DNA from 3 places in the Halomonas sp. XH26 genome. Region 2 is predicted to be linked to each of the others. Evidence: predicted binding sites of a transcription regulator. Region 2 holds the regulator's gene; each other region holds the start of a gene.
What was found. The regulator PhoB, encoded in region 2, activates phosphate uptake and scavenging genes when phosphate is short. The targets are predictions, from matches to a motif close to TGTCATANNNNTGTCANA.
Positions count from the first base shown of each region.

Region 1 (4,679 bases), 410 kb from region 2:
AAACGCCGGGTAACTACGTGATTTTATCTGGCGACGTCCACTATTCATTTGCCTACGATATTGTTGTACGTCGTCAAAAGCAGGCACCGCATCTTTGGCAAATTACCTCCAGTGGGATCAAAAATACGTTTCCCCAACAGCTGTTGAACACGTTTGACCGATTGAACCGTTGGCTCTATGCGCCGTTATCGCCGCTCAACTGGTTCACCAAGCGCCGCAAGCTAAGTATTCACCCCCGCGACCCAGACCGGGCTAGCGCCGGAGAGCGGCTATGGAATGCCAGTGGGATTGGGTTGGTAAGCCTGGATGAACAGGGCCACCCAACGGATATTCGCCAGCTAGACGTCGATGGCGGTGATGTGGTGTTTCCACCGTCAGAACTCCCGCGCTCTTAGTCCGCTGCTGTTGGTCGTAGTGTCATACAAACGACATGGAAATGTCGCACGATTGCTGTCCGAATGCTTTCCTGATGGCGCTTTAAAATCAGCTGGAGCTATAACAATCAAAGGAACAGGCGACGTTTGATAGGGCAGCAGGTATATGACCGCACAAGAAGCACAGTGGTTGAACCAGATTATTGCAGCAGAAGAGCTGCATGTGTTGTTTCAGCCCATTGTGAATGCCAATCAACAGGCTATTTATGGCTATGAAGCCCTTATTCGTGGCCCGAAAACATCGCCGCTACACTCGCCGTTACGCCTGTTTGAGGTGGCGACTCAGGCAGGATTGTTAGTCGAACTGGATTTACTGTGTCGACGACTAGCGATTCAGCGTTTTGCAGAACTTGAACTGCCGGGATTGCTGTTTCTGAACGTGATGCCGCTGACGATTGTTGAGCGTGACTTCCGTGAAGGCTTAACGTTGAGTTTCATTCAAGAGAGCGGCTTGCCCCCAGAGCGGGTAGTGATCGAGCTGACTGAACATGTGCCTATTCATGATTACGAGCTGATGCGTCAAGCAGTAGCCCACTATCGCGACATGGGCTTTCAAGTGGCGCTAGATGACTTAGGGGCTGGCCATTCCAGTTTGCGCCATTGGTCTGAACTACGTCCTGATTTCGTCAAACTAGACCGCCACTTTATTTCTGGCATTGATCAAGAGCCTGCTAAGCGTGAGTTCTTACGCTCAATTCTCGATGTAGCGCGCAGCTTAGACTGCCAACTAATTGCTGAGGGAGTTGAGACTGCCGCTGAGCACCTTTGTCTATGGGAATTAGACCGAGGGTTGGCGTTGCTTCAGGGGTTTTACTTTGCACGACCCAGTCTTCAGCCGCCCTTGCAGCTGCACATGCTGCTGCCTGCCACGACACAGCTAAAAGGCCCGGCGGGGCGCACCGCCCACTCTATTTTACGTTCGATAAGTGCTGTGTCGCCGGCGTGCTCCGTACCAGAGCTTGCCGAGCGATTTCGTGATGTTACAACCCTACGCTGTGTGGCGGTGGTAGAAGATGGCGTGCCAATAGCCGTGGTGCGTCGCAATGCGTTTTTAACGCTATTTACCAACCCCTATAGCCACGCGTTGTATGCAAAGCGTCAGGTGTTAGAGATTGCGGACCCTAAAATGCTAGTGGCCGACGCAGATTTGTCTCTTGAGGCGCTTAGCCAGCAGCTAACCGATAGCCGCGATATCGAGCAGGAAGATTTCGTTATTGTGGATAGTCGCGGTTGCTATCTGGGAATGGGGACTATTGTGGACCTATTGCGCGAAATTACCGCCATTCAGGTGCGTCAGGCCCGTCATGCCAATCCGCTTACCGGATTGCCGGGTAATATTCTGATAAACGAAACGTTGGTCACTTATCTCGATCAGCGCGAAGGGTTTGCGGCCGCCTACGTTGATTTAGATAATTTCAAAGCATTTAACGATGCTTATGGCTATGCCCGTGGCGATCACGTGATTATTTCCTTGTCACGTCTGCTTCAGGCGCAGGTAGAGAGCGCTGGCGGGTTTATCGGTCATATTGGTGGTGATGACTTTATGATGCTGCTTCCCTTAGAGCAGTGGGAGGGCGTTTGCCAGCAAATATTGCACTCTTTTGAAGTGATGGCGCCCGGGTTTTATGAAGAGGCAGACCGTCAGCAAGGGGGAATCCATATAGAAAACCGCCAGGGTGCGGTGATGTTTATTCCTTTTGTAAGTGTTTCTATTGCTGTTAAGCCGGTCACTGATACCACTAGCTGCAAGGCGCTAGACATTGCCGCGCAACTTTCCGAGTTAAAGCACCAAGCAAAAAAAATAGTGGGTAACAGTTTATTCGTAGAGCGCCGAGGATGCTGTGTGGTGCCAACGTGGAGTAGGTAGCACAGAGTTTTTACTCACTTAACTGTCACTGAGGGGTCATGACCTTGTCATTTTAATGTCCCTTCGCTGTCATGATTGGGCACCACCATAGCGGCATTGTTAAATAACCCGCTCAGGTGATGTATGCAACCTCTCTGTCTGTCTCAATCGTTTTCTCGTACGTTGATTAGCGCTGCTGTGGTTAGTGCGTTTTCGCTAGCAGCCGTTAGTGCCTACGCTGACCTCTCTTCGCGCTATGTTGATAATGACGGTGACATGGTTGCTGACGTACCCAGCGATGAGTCTCAGTGGGTCGACCCGGATACCTTGGTCTTTGCCTACACGCCGGTCGAAGACCCCGCCGTATACGCCGATGTTTGGGCGGATTTTCTCGAACACCTAAGCGATGCCACCGGCAAGCGGGTGCAGTTCTTCCCGGTTCAGTCCAACGCGGCTCAGCAGGAAGCACTGCGCGCAGGTCGCCTGCATGTGGCTGGTTTTAATACGGGCGGCGTACCGGTTGCAGTTAACTGCGGCGGCTTCCGTCCCTTTGCCATGATGGCTGCTGAAGACGGTAGCTTTGGCTATGAGATGGAGATCATCACTTATCCCGGCAGCGGCATTGAGTCGGTTGAAGACTTGGCAGGCAGCCAGCTGGCATTTACCTCTGAAACGTCTAACTCTGGCTTCCGCGCGCCTTCTGCGCTGCTGCGTTCCGAGTACGGTCTAGAGGCTGGTGAGGATTTCGAAACTGCGTTCTCCGGCTCTCATGACAACTCCATTTTAGGGGTGGTAAACAAAGACTACGAAGCTGCTGCCATTGCTAACTCTGTTGGCGCGCGGATGATTTCTCGTGGCGTTGTCAACGAAGGTGATTACGAGATTATCTACACCTCTGAAACGTTCCCCACCACCGCCTATGGGCTGGCCAATAACTTGAACCCTGAGCTGGCCGAGAAAATTCAGGATGCTTTCTTCAGCTACGACTGGGAAGGCACGGCTCTTGAGACTGAGTTTGCCAATTCCGGTGAAGCGCAGTTTATCCCGATTACTTATCAGGAAAACTGGTCGGTCATTCGCACCATTGCCGATGCTAATGGCGTGACCTACGACTGCGATTAACATACTAGTCGTTCTGAAACCCTATCGGCCAGGAAGGCAACTTTCTGGCCGAATTGCTATGTACCTGACTACTCGTAAATGGGGCACTCTCATGTTGACTCTTACCGGCGTTGGCAAACGTTACCCTACTGGGGATCGTGCGTTAACCGATATACAACTGACGCTACCTAAGGGCCAAGTGATGGCGCTGATCGGGCCTTCCGGTGCAGGGAAAAGCACGCTTATTCGTTGCGTGAACCGCTTGGTAGAACCCACCCAAGGCAGTATTCGCCTGGAAGATGTAGAGCTGACCAAACTTTCGGGCAATCGTCTGCGCCACGCGCGCCGCTCCATGGGGATGATTTTTCAGGAGTATGCACTGGTCGACCGTTTAACCGTGATGGAGAACGTACTGTCTGGTCAGCTAGGTTATGTGGGATTTTGGCGTAGTTTCTTGCGCCGTTACCCACAGGAAGCCGTGGCCGAAGCCTTTCGCTTGCTGGAACGGGTTGGCTTACCCCACGCTATTGATAAGCGCGCCGATGCGCTTTCCGGTGGCCAGCGCCAGCGGGTCGGTATTGCCCGCGCGCTGTTACAAAGCCCAAAGCTACTGCTGGTTGATGAACCCACCGCCAGTCTCGACCCGAAAACATCGCGCCAGATCATGCGCCTGATCCGTGAACTATGCGCCGAGCGAGAGTTGGCCGCGATTATCAACATTCACGACGTCGCGCTGGCTAAGCAGTTTGCTGACCGTATTGTCGGGTTGCGGGCTGGGGAAATCGTCTTTGACGGGCAGCCTAGCGAGCTTACCAGTGAGATTCTCACGACTATCTATGGTGAAGAGGATTGGGATACCACCCCAGAACACTCCGACGATGATGAAACTGAACAGAATACGAAAGAGAGCGAAGCACATCGGCTTCATCCTGGTTGCGAGCTGTCCCGGTTAGAAAGACTAGCGAGTGGGGGCGCGCGATGAGCAGCACCAATTCACTGGCGCGCCAACAGGCTGCGCGTGAGGGGCACTGGCGGCGCTTACCACTGATTGATAACCCGCGTGTGCGTTGGGGGCTGGTGCTAGGCGCGATGGTTTATCTGGTACTCGCACTTGCCTCTGTGGAAGTTAACTGGGCACGTGTGGCGGAAGGGGCCGGACGCGCACTCAATTTTCTTGGTGCGTTTTTGCAGCCGGACTTCGTGAGCCGCCAGAGCGACATTATCGCTGGCCTGCTGGAAAGTCTGACCATGACGTTAACCTCTACAGTGATTGGCGTGTTATTGGCCATTCCCGTGGG
Region 1 covers NZ_CP071889.1:325,369-330,047, forward strand. Annotated here, with positions in the region: gene J4377_RS01550 (alkaline phosphatase D family protein) at 1-395, shown strand, start outside; gene J4377_RS01555 (bifunctional diguanylate cyclase/phosphodiesterase) at 541-2,301, shown strand; gene phnD (phosphate/phosphite/phosphonate ABC transporter substrate-binding protein) at 2,425-3,402, shown strand; gene phnC (phosphonate ABC transporter ATP-binding protein) at 3,494-4,363, shown strand; gene phnE (phosphonate ABC transporter, permease protein PhnE) at 4,360-4,679, shown strand, end outside.
Region 1: a site for PhoB is predicted at 2,347-2,364, ahead of phnD (phosphate/phosphite/phosphonate ABC transporter substrate-binding protein). Genes of this name have one in related genera too.

Region 2 (4,679 bases):
GCGTAGGGCGCGCGCAAGGCCAATCCCCGCCATACCGGTGCCAATAATAATCAGTGTCGAATGGGAATATAGCGATATCTCGTATGAAGGCATGCAGTCACCAAAAGTCGGCAGAACAAAAGCCTGTGAGGTCACCATGTTACACTAGCTTTCTGTGTATTGACCGCCTTGGAGACTTTGGTGATCGCCCCTACTGTTCGGCAAGCTTCCCTATTTCCTCATCGACTATTTCCTCACTGGCTTCCTGTTGCTGCGGCTCGCCCTGCAATGAGCGCTTCGTGGTGGCAGTGGGTGGCATCGACGGACTCCTTAACGACGCGGTTAACCGTCGCAGGCGGCACAAACGCGTTTCGGGTGCAATTGTTACGTCAAACGATTGGCTTACCTCTGCGGGACGAAGCGCTAGCGCTGGGAATTGAACCGCGCCGCTATGCATGGCTGAGGGAAGTAGCGTTGTGTGTAGGTGATAAGCCCTGGGTAGTAGCACGCTCGGTAGCGCCACTTAGTCAATTACAAGGTAAGGGGTTAGAAGGGCTTGGCGAGCGTTCACTAGGCAGCTGGCTGTTTCAACAACCTGACTTGGTGCGCGGGCCACTCTACGCCACTCGCCATCAGCCACGCTTTGTCGCGGAACACTCTGCGTCGCTTTTAGATAGCGTATGGGGTCGGCGCTCAGTGTTTCAGCACAGTGGGCTGTCGCTGTTAGTGCAGGAATACTTTTTATCAACCATGGCAGATGATCTTGCCCTGTCTTCGCGCTAGGCTATCGCCAGCGTTTTCTTTTTGAGAGGTAAGCATGGACCGTTCTCTGTTGAGGCCAACGGGATGGGCTCGAGTGGCTGATTTTTTACATTTAATGCGGTTGGATCGCCCGATTGGTACTTGGCTATTGATGTGGCCCACCTTGTGGGCTTTGTGGATAGCGGCAGAGGGCGTGCCTGGACGGAATGTTCTGCTGATCTTTATTTCTGGCGTTTATGTTATGCGCGCTGCGGGCTGCGTGGTTAATGATTATGCTGATCGTCATTTCGATGGCCATGTAAAGCGCACTAAACATCGTCCGCTAGCCACTGGTCGTATCAGTGAAGCCGAGGCGCAGCTGCTGTTTATAGCGCTGGTAGCCACTGCTTTCATTTTAGTGCTATTGACCAATTGGTTTACGGTGCTGTTGTCGATAGGTGGTGTTGTATTAGCGTTCATTTACCCGTTTATGAAGCGCTACACCCATTTACCTCAGGTGGTGCTGGGGGCTGCATTCTCTTGGGCGATCCCCATGGCATTCGGTGCGGTATTGGGTCATGTACCGTTTGAAGCATGGCTATTGTTTAGCGCTAATGTGCTGTGGACCGTTGCCTACGATACTCAATACGCCATGGTTGACCGCGACGATGACCTAAAAATTGGTATCAAATCTACCGCTGTGCTGTTTGGTAGCGCTGATCGTCTGATAATTGGTGTGCTGCAAGTGGCGGCACTTGGACTACTTGCCTGGGTAGGATGGCGTGTTGGTTTAGGTGGCTTTTTCTGGCTTGGGCTAGCCGCTATGGCCGCCACGTTTGTCCACCAACAACGATTAATTGCTGGCCGTGAGCGCGACCGCTGCTTCCAGGCATTTCTTAATAATCATTGGTCAGGCTTGTTAATTTTTGCAGGTATTGCACTAAGTTGGTGGCCAATAACTGGCTAAATATCCTCTATGTCATAGAATTGTCATCAAGTCATGGTGTTATCGTCACTGACATGTCTTTGAACTGTTTTTTTGAACTATTTTTTTAAATTAGTTTTCATTGAACACCGTGAGGCCCTGGAATGACCGCCAAGACCGTTTTGATTGTCGATGATGAGGCGCCTATTCGCGAGATGATCGCAGTGGCGCTGGAAATGGCTGACTATCGCGTGCTTGAAGCGGATAACGCCCAGGATGCCCACGCGATGATGGTTGACCACCAGCCAGATCTGCTTTTGCTGGATTGGATGATGCCGGGCACCAGTGGTATTGAGCTTGCAAGGCGCTTAAAGCGTGAAGAAGCCACTGCCGAAGTGCCTATCATTATGCTGACCGCTAAAGGCGAAGAAGATAACAAGATTCAAGGACTTGAGGCCGGGGCGGATGACTATATCACCAAGCCTTTCTCTCCCCGCGAACTGGTGGCTCGCTTAAAAGCAGTATTGCGACGTACTACCCCCCGTGGTGTCGAAGATCCTATTGAAATTAATGGCTTGCTATTAGACCCAGTGAGCCATCGTGTGAGTGCTTACGGTAAGGCGTTAGAAATGGGGCCGACGGAGTACCGCCTGCTGCAGTTTTTCATGACGCACCAAGAGCGCGCCTATACACGTAGCCAACTGCTCGATCAAGTGTGGGGTGGTAACGTATACGTTGAAGAGCGGACGGTAGATGTTCACATCCGACGTCTACGTAAGGCCTTAGGGGAAGCTCACCAGAGTCTCATTCAAACGGTGAGAGGCACTGGGTACCGTTTTTCCGCGCGGGTGTAACGGTGCGCCTGTGGAGCCGAGAACTATGGCGGATTGCATGGTTAGCTGCCCTGGGGGCTTGTCTCGGATGGTTGCTAGGTATGCCAGGGCTTGGGGTTGCTGCAGGCCTTGCCGTTTGCTTGGTTTATCAACTGCGCCAACTGCGTGCACTCTTTAAGTGGTTAACGCTCCACCCTCATGATGAACCCCCTGCTGCAAGCGGTATGTGGGGCGAACTTTTTGATCGCTTGTATCGCTACCAAAAGAGCCAACGGATTACCCAGAATCGCTTACGTGCCACTCTTGCGCGTATTCAGGAATCATCCGAAGCGATGCGTGACAGTGTCGTTATGCTAGATCGACATGGTGACTTAGAATGGTGGAATAGTGCCGCGACCGAAATGCTGGGGTTACAAACGGCCCACGACCGTGGCCAGCATATTACCAACCTGCTTCGTGATCCTCGATTTATCAGCTACTTTAATGCGCGTAAATACGGTGAGCCGCTAACGTTAACGTCGCCCATCGATGAACGGCGTATCCTGCAATATCAAATTACACTCTATGGTGATGATGAACGCTTGGTAATGGCGCGAGACATTACCCGTTTGCATCGCCTAGAGCAGATGCGTCGTGATTTTGTCGCCAATGTTTCCCATGAGCTGCGCACGCCGCTAACAGTACTGACGGGTTATTTAGAAACTTACGGCGACTTGAAAGAGCAACTTCCACCACGTTTGGGCCGAGGTATTGCTCAAATGGAAGAGCAGACGAAGCGTATGCAAAACTTAGTCAATGATCTGCTACTGCTCTCTCGGTTAGAAATTGACCAAGGTGGCGAGGATCATCATGCGCTGGTGTTAGGGCCGATGCTCGACAGTATTCGCCGCGATGCGCTAGCGCTCTCTAATCAACAGCACAATGTCCAAGTCGTGCTTGAAAGTGATGCGCGGCTCATTGGCAGCGAGCAAGAACTGCATAGTGCGATTTCAAACCTAGTGTTTAACGCTGTGCGGTATACGCCAGAGGGTAGTCAGATAACACTTCGCTGGAAAACCATGCCGAATGGCAGTGCTTGTATTGAAGTCGACGACGACGGCGAAGGAATAGATCCTGTCCACATTCCGCGTTTAACCGAGCGTTTTTATCGTGTTGATAAAGGTCGCAGTACGGCTACCGGTGGAACGGGCCTTGGTCTAGCGATTGTGAAACATGTGCTGCTGAGACATGATGCACTGCTACAAATTGAATCCCACCCTGGCGAAGGGGCTCTCTTTCGCTGTGTTTTTCCGCCATCACGCGTTGTCGAAGACGAGTCCATACCGCGCAATGCTGTCTAGATGTTGTATAAGTGTGTCACGGTGTCATGTTAGTATGGTCAAATAATGCTCATGTGCCATTTGTAGCCACTTTTCCTGCCTAAGTTGAAAGATTCTAAACGTCTTATTTATTTCTTAAAATATATAAATTAATGTTTATTAACGTTTTTTTATTATTTTTTGCTTTTTGGCATGGCATCTGCAGTGTCTTAGATAAGAGAGAAAACCACAGGAACTGGTAAGCCGAAAGGCAGTCTTTCTTACCATTTAGCAGTATTGAACAGCGATCGAGGAGATGGAATATGATGTCCAAGGAATTACTCAAGAAAGCTGGTATTTTAAGTGTAGCGTTTGGTCTGGTTGCTAGCCCTGCGGTATTTGCTCAAGAGCCAGCGGATCCAGCAAACAATATTTCCCCAGATGAACAGCCTGTCGATTCTCAGCCTGGAAGCACAACAGATTCAAGTGATTATGACAGCCAAGATTTGACCCATGACGAAGGTGATAACGCCAGCGACATGCAGCCAAGCTCAACGAATCATGGTGATTCAGATGCTGGCTATGACAGCACAGATGAGTTGCCTGAAGAAAATAGCGGCATGTAACATTAACTTTGGTTACATATCTTTTCAAAAGGTATTATAACTCTTACGCTTATGGATGAGCTATTCAGAGGCAAGGATGTCAAATCGCATGGATGCTCCTAGATTCAAGGATTGAATCTTTCGACGGTCAACACGCTAGTTAGGGTTAATTCCAAGGTTGGAGCCCCTCAAACGGATAGGAAGCTAGCGTTACGTATCGCGATACTAAGAGTGCTCAAGACCCCACTTCGGTGGGGTCTAATTTTTTGTGTATAGTATAATCATTGTTACATTGCCC
Region 2 covers NZ_CP071889.1:4,029,115-4,033,793, reverse strand. Annotated here, with positions in the region: gene J4377_RS18435 (NAD(P)/FAD-dependent oxidoreductase) at 1-93, opposite strand, end outside; gene J4377_RS18430 (chorismate lyase) at 181-762, shown strand; gene ubiA (4-hydroxybenzoate octaprenyltransferase) at 797-1,687, shown strand; gene phoB (phosphate regulon transcriptional regulator PhoB) at 1,810-2,499, shown strand; gene phoR (phosphate regulon sensor histidine kinase PhoR) at 2,502-3,818, shown strand; gene J4377_RS18410 (hypothetical protein) at 4,100-4,402, shown strand.

Region 3 (4,679 bases), 910 kb from region 2:
CTGCGCGCCCTAGGTTTGGCTATTTTGTTTAGCTGTCCTGGGGCGTGTTTGTGTCTTCGTCTCCCTCGTGGCTATCTTTTTTGTTTGCTTCTTTCTTACGCGGGTCTTCGCTGTCTTCATCCAGCCAGGTGCCACAGCGCAGGCAGTAACGAGCGCGCTTTTCGTGGCGGTCATGGCCACAGCCGGGGCAGGCTTCTTCTGAATAACGGTCTTCGCGAATAGAGCGGATAACCTGGGCGGAAAATACCCCGGTAGGCACAGCGATAATCGAATACCCCAACAGCATCAGGATCATCGTGATCGCTTTGCCTAACGACGTGGCTGGGACAATATCGCCGTAGCCCACCGTGGTCATACTCACGATCGCCCAATACATCGACATAGGAATACTGGTAAAGCCGGCTTCTGGCGACTCGATGGTGTACATCAGCGCAGCAAACAGTATGACGACCATCATGATGCTGCTAAAAAACAGCAGGATTTGACGAAGGCTGCGTTTAAGCGCATCGAGCAGTAAACGCCCCTCGCCGATAAACTCCATCAACCTCAGAATTCGGAAGATGCGTAGCACCCGCAGTATCCTTACGATGACGAGTCCGTGCGCACCAGGCATCAACAGTACTAACCAAGCTGGGATAATCGCGATCACATCGACAATGCCGTAGAAGCTTTTGAGGTAAATCGTTGGGCGCTCTAAACAGTAAATCCGCACCGCCAGTTCAATGCTGAAAAGTAGCGTAAATAGCCATTCTGCATAGTAGAAAATGTGCCCGTAGCGTTCGGAATAACTATCTACGCTGTCCAGCAAAATGACCGCCACGCTGATTAGAATGGCGATAATCAGCGCAATATCAAACCCTTTGGCTCCCGGCGTATCAGACTCGAAGATAATATGGAAAAGCCGTGTGCGCAGTCCTTCCGCACCGGGAGTTAATTGAAAACTCATCGCGACATCCTGAAGTGGGCTGAATGTTTCTAGCGTAGCGTGGTTTGATAGGCGAAGCGATGCGCCAGGGTTAACGCAGCAGCGCCATAAGCGGACGTTGGATGGCCATTTTTATTCAGTGCTGTGGTCAGTGTTTGAGCATCGCGGCGGGAGCTTTCATCTAACTGGGGGTGGGTCGCCAGTGTGGCTAACGCTTGCTGTGCGATAGTTAAGTGTTCCGCAAGACCACTGTCGTGGTAGGCGTCCAGCGCCACTGTGGCTCTGTGTAGCCACTCAGCCGGTGCGTCAGCTTCAGGTAGTGCCCACTGCTGCACGCCTAATGCATTGCCGCGAGCGGCTTTGCTGGTATCAGAAGGGCGCAGCGGTACGCTTTCCGCGAGCGTTAATGCTAGCGCCCAAAGCGCCTCTGGTTCACCCGCTTTGAGTTCCAGCTCGACCTCGCAAATTGCCGCTTGAGCACCACCGCTGACAATCTCTCCTTCGTCCAACACTAGCTCTATACGGCTGCCCTGCCAGTTGATTTGCCAGCTGCGCCGGGTAAAGTCGGTGCGCAGCGCAGGGCGTAGCGCGGAAATGACGGTGCCTAGTGAACCTTTGAATGGCGGTAGGGTAGCTAAGCCATGCTGGTCAAGCTGTGGGCTAGGAACTTGCCACTCCCACTCTTGTCGGGTAGAGAGGCCGCCACCACCATGGCCGGCAGTTTTCACCGTTTGTAGCACGCGATCATCAACTTGGCGTAAGCGCACGGCAATCCGTGCATTCGCCATATCGCCCGCAGGGGTATCGAAATAGGTGTTCGACAAATGTTGCCGTTGGGGTGTTTCGGCTAGTGCCGCGTGGCACAGCAGCGTGTTTAGTTGAGCTGGCGCAAGGGCGAGTTTAAGCTCTATTTCGGTAGGCGCTGAAACAGAATCAGCAGTAGATGTTGAATTTTTCATGACATTAGCCACCTTTGTATTGTGACATTTCAATTAATTTTACATGACATTGTGAACTTTTCATGACGGCGGCGAGCGCACTCTTTATACTGGCGCCGCCATTTCCAGGCTCCCCGAAAACAGGCTAAAGGCTATATGGTTACCTCCAACCCTTTTTCCGCGATGTTTGGCCGCTCGCCATTCCAGCCGCTGCTGGCCCACATCGTCAAGGCCAATGAATGTGCCGACCAACTGTTGCCGTTCTTCGAGGCATCGCTTGCCGGTGATTGGGATACCGCAGCTGTACTGCGTGAAAACGTTACCCGCTTAGAGCATGACGCCGACACGTTGAAAACAGAGCTTCGGCTTAACCTGCCCAATACGATGTTTCTTCCCGTCTCGCGGTCCGACTTGCTCGACCTTATCAGCGTGCAGGATAAGATCGCCAACAAGGTGCGCGACATTACCGGCATTATGCTGGGGCGTAAAATGCGCGTACCCGATGAGCTGGCCGATCCCATGCGCGATTATATGCGTACCAGCGTGGCGTGTGTGGCCCAGGCTCGCCAAGCGCTTGAAGAGCTGAAAGAGCTGCTTGAGTCCGGTTTTGGACGCAATGTTTCCGATGTTATGCAGAATATGATCCGTGAGCTGCACACACTTGAGCACCAAGCTGACAGCCAGCAGATCGCGATACGTCGCCAGCTGTTTGAGCTTGAAAGCCAACTTCCTCCTGTTGATGTGATTTTCCTTTACAAAATCATTGAGTGGGTCGGTGAAGTTTCTGATCGCGCTGAACGCGTGGGCAGCCGCCTACAGATTTTGACCGCACGCTAAGGGATACCTATGCAGATTATTGCCCAGCACGGTGAAATTTTTATCATTCTGGCCTGTTTGTTTGGCTTTTTTATGGCTTGGGGCGTTGGTGCGAATGATGTTGCCAATGCGATGGGAACCTCGGTGGGGTCAAAAGCGATCACCATCAAACAAGCCATTATAATTGCGGTTGTCTTTGAGTTTTTAGGTGCTTGGCTGGCGGGTGGTGAAGTGACCAACACCATTCGTAAAGGCATTATCGACCCAGAGTTGCTCCAGGAAGACCCGCAGTTACTGGTGTACGGTATGCTGGCAGCGTTGCTGGCAGCGGGTACTTGGCTACTGGCAGCATCGATGAAAGGTTGGCCGGTTTCCACGACGCATTCCATTGTAGGTGCCATTGTGGGCTTTGCCGTAGCGGGATTGGGTGCTTCTACGGTGGATTGGGGCGCTGTTGGCACCATTGCGGCAAGCTGGGTCGTTTCTCCTCTGTTGGCAGGTACTATCGGTTTTGTGCTGTTTAAATCAGTGCATCACCTGATTTTTGAAAATGATAATCCATTTGCTGCTGCCAAACGCTATGTACCGGGCTACGTATTTTTGGTTGGTTTTATTGTGGCGATGGTCACGCTAACCAAAGGCCTATCTCACGTTGGGCTGGACCTGACCTTTAGTCAAAGCCTGCTGCTATCGATTTTGTTAGGGCTTGTGATCATGGGTATTGGCCTGTTGATGCAGCGTCGTATCAAGTTCGAGAAAAATGCCAACGACCACTTTGGATACGCCAACGTTGAGCGCGTCTTCGGCGTATTAATGATCTTTACTGCATGTGCCATGGCGTTTGCTCACGGCTCTAACGACGTTGCGAACGCGGTTGGTCCGCTTGCGGCGGTCATTAGCGTGGTACAAACTGGCGGCCAAATTGAAGGCTCTGCGCTAGTGCCCTGGTGGGTATTGGTGCTGGGCGGTGGTGGCATCGTGGTGGGCTTAGTAACTTACGGCCACAAAGTCATTGCCACTGTGGGAACCGGTATTACTGAACTCACTCCCAGTCGTGGTTTTGCCGCCACGCTGGCAGCAGCGACCACGGTGGTATTAGCTTCCGGTACGGGTCTGCCGATTTCAACCACCCATACACTGGTAGGGGCGGTATTAGGTGTAGGGCTTGCTCGGGGTATGGCGGCACTTAACCTGCGTGTCATTGGCACCATCGCCATGTCATGGCTGATTACGCTACCTGCCGGGGCTGGTTTGGCTATTCTGTTCTTCTTTATGTTCAAAGGCATGTTTGGTTAACAGCAAGGGGTAACCCCGCCCAATACGTTACTGCTTGGCCAAACGCATAGCGGCATCTTCTTTTTCACAAGAAGGTGCCGCTGTTTTTTATGCTCTGTTAAAGTAAACGCTGATACTTTCATTCACCTGCTGCCGGAGAGCGGCCCTTGGACACACGCTTCCCTTTTGTTGATTGGTTTCGTAATGCTTCCCCTTACATTAACGCGCACCGGGGACGAACCTTTGTCATCTTAATTGAGGGCGAAGCCATGGCGTCTGGCCGAGGAGAGCAGCTGATTCAAGATTTAGCGCTGCTACACACTCTGGGGGTGCGGCTAGTTGTGGTGTTTGGTATTCGCCCACAAGTGCATGACGCATTGACGGCTGCCGGTGTCGAGCCAACACGGGTGGATGGCCGTTGGGTAGCTGACCGAGCGGTGATGACCCACGTGGAACAGGTGGCCGCGCACCAGCGCTTATGGCTAGAAGCTCGTCTTTCCTTGGGGCTGCCTAGCACGCCACTACACGGTGTAGAGCTTAGCGTGATTTCCGGCAACTTGGTGACCGCTAAGCCATTAGGAGTGCGCGAAGGCGTCGATTTTGATCACAGTGGTGAAGTACGCCGAGTGCGCTCGAGCGCCATTGAAGGGCTGTTGGAAAAAGGCTCGCTAGTGCTGCTGCCGCCGCTGGGTTTCTCCAGCACAGGTGAAGTGTTTGATTTAGAT
Region 3 covers NZ_CP071889.1:832,049-836,727, forward strand. Annotated here, with positions in the region: gene J4377_RS03850 (ion transporter) at 29-946, opposite strand; gene J4377_RS03855 (CYTH domain-containing protein) at 976-1,884, opposite strand; gene J4377_RS03860 (TIGR00153 family protein) at 2,020-2,700, shown strand; gene J4377_RS03865 (inorganic phosphate transporter) at 2,710-3,975, shown strand; gene argA (amino-acid N-acetyltransferase) at 4,122-4,679, shown strand, end outside.
Region 3: a site for PhoB is predicted at 1,916-1,933, ahead of J4377_RS03855 (CYTH domain-containing protein). Genes of this name have one in related genera too.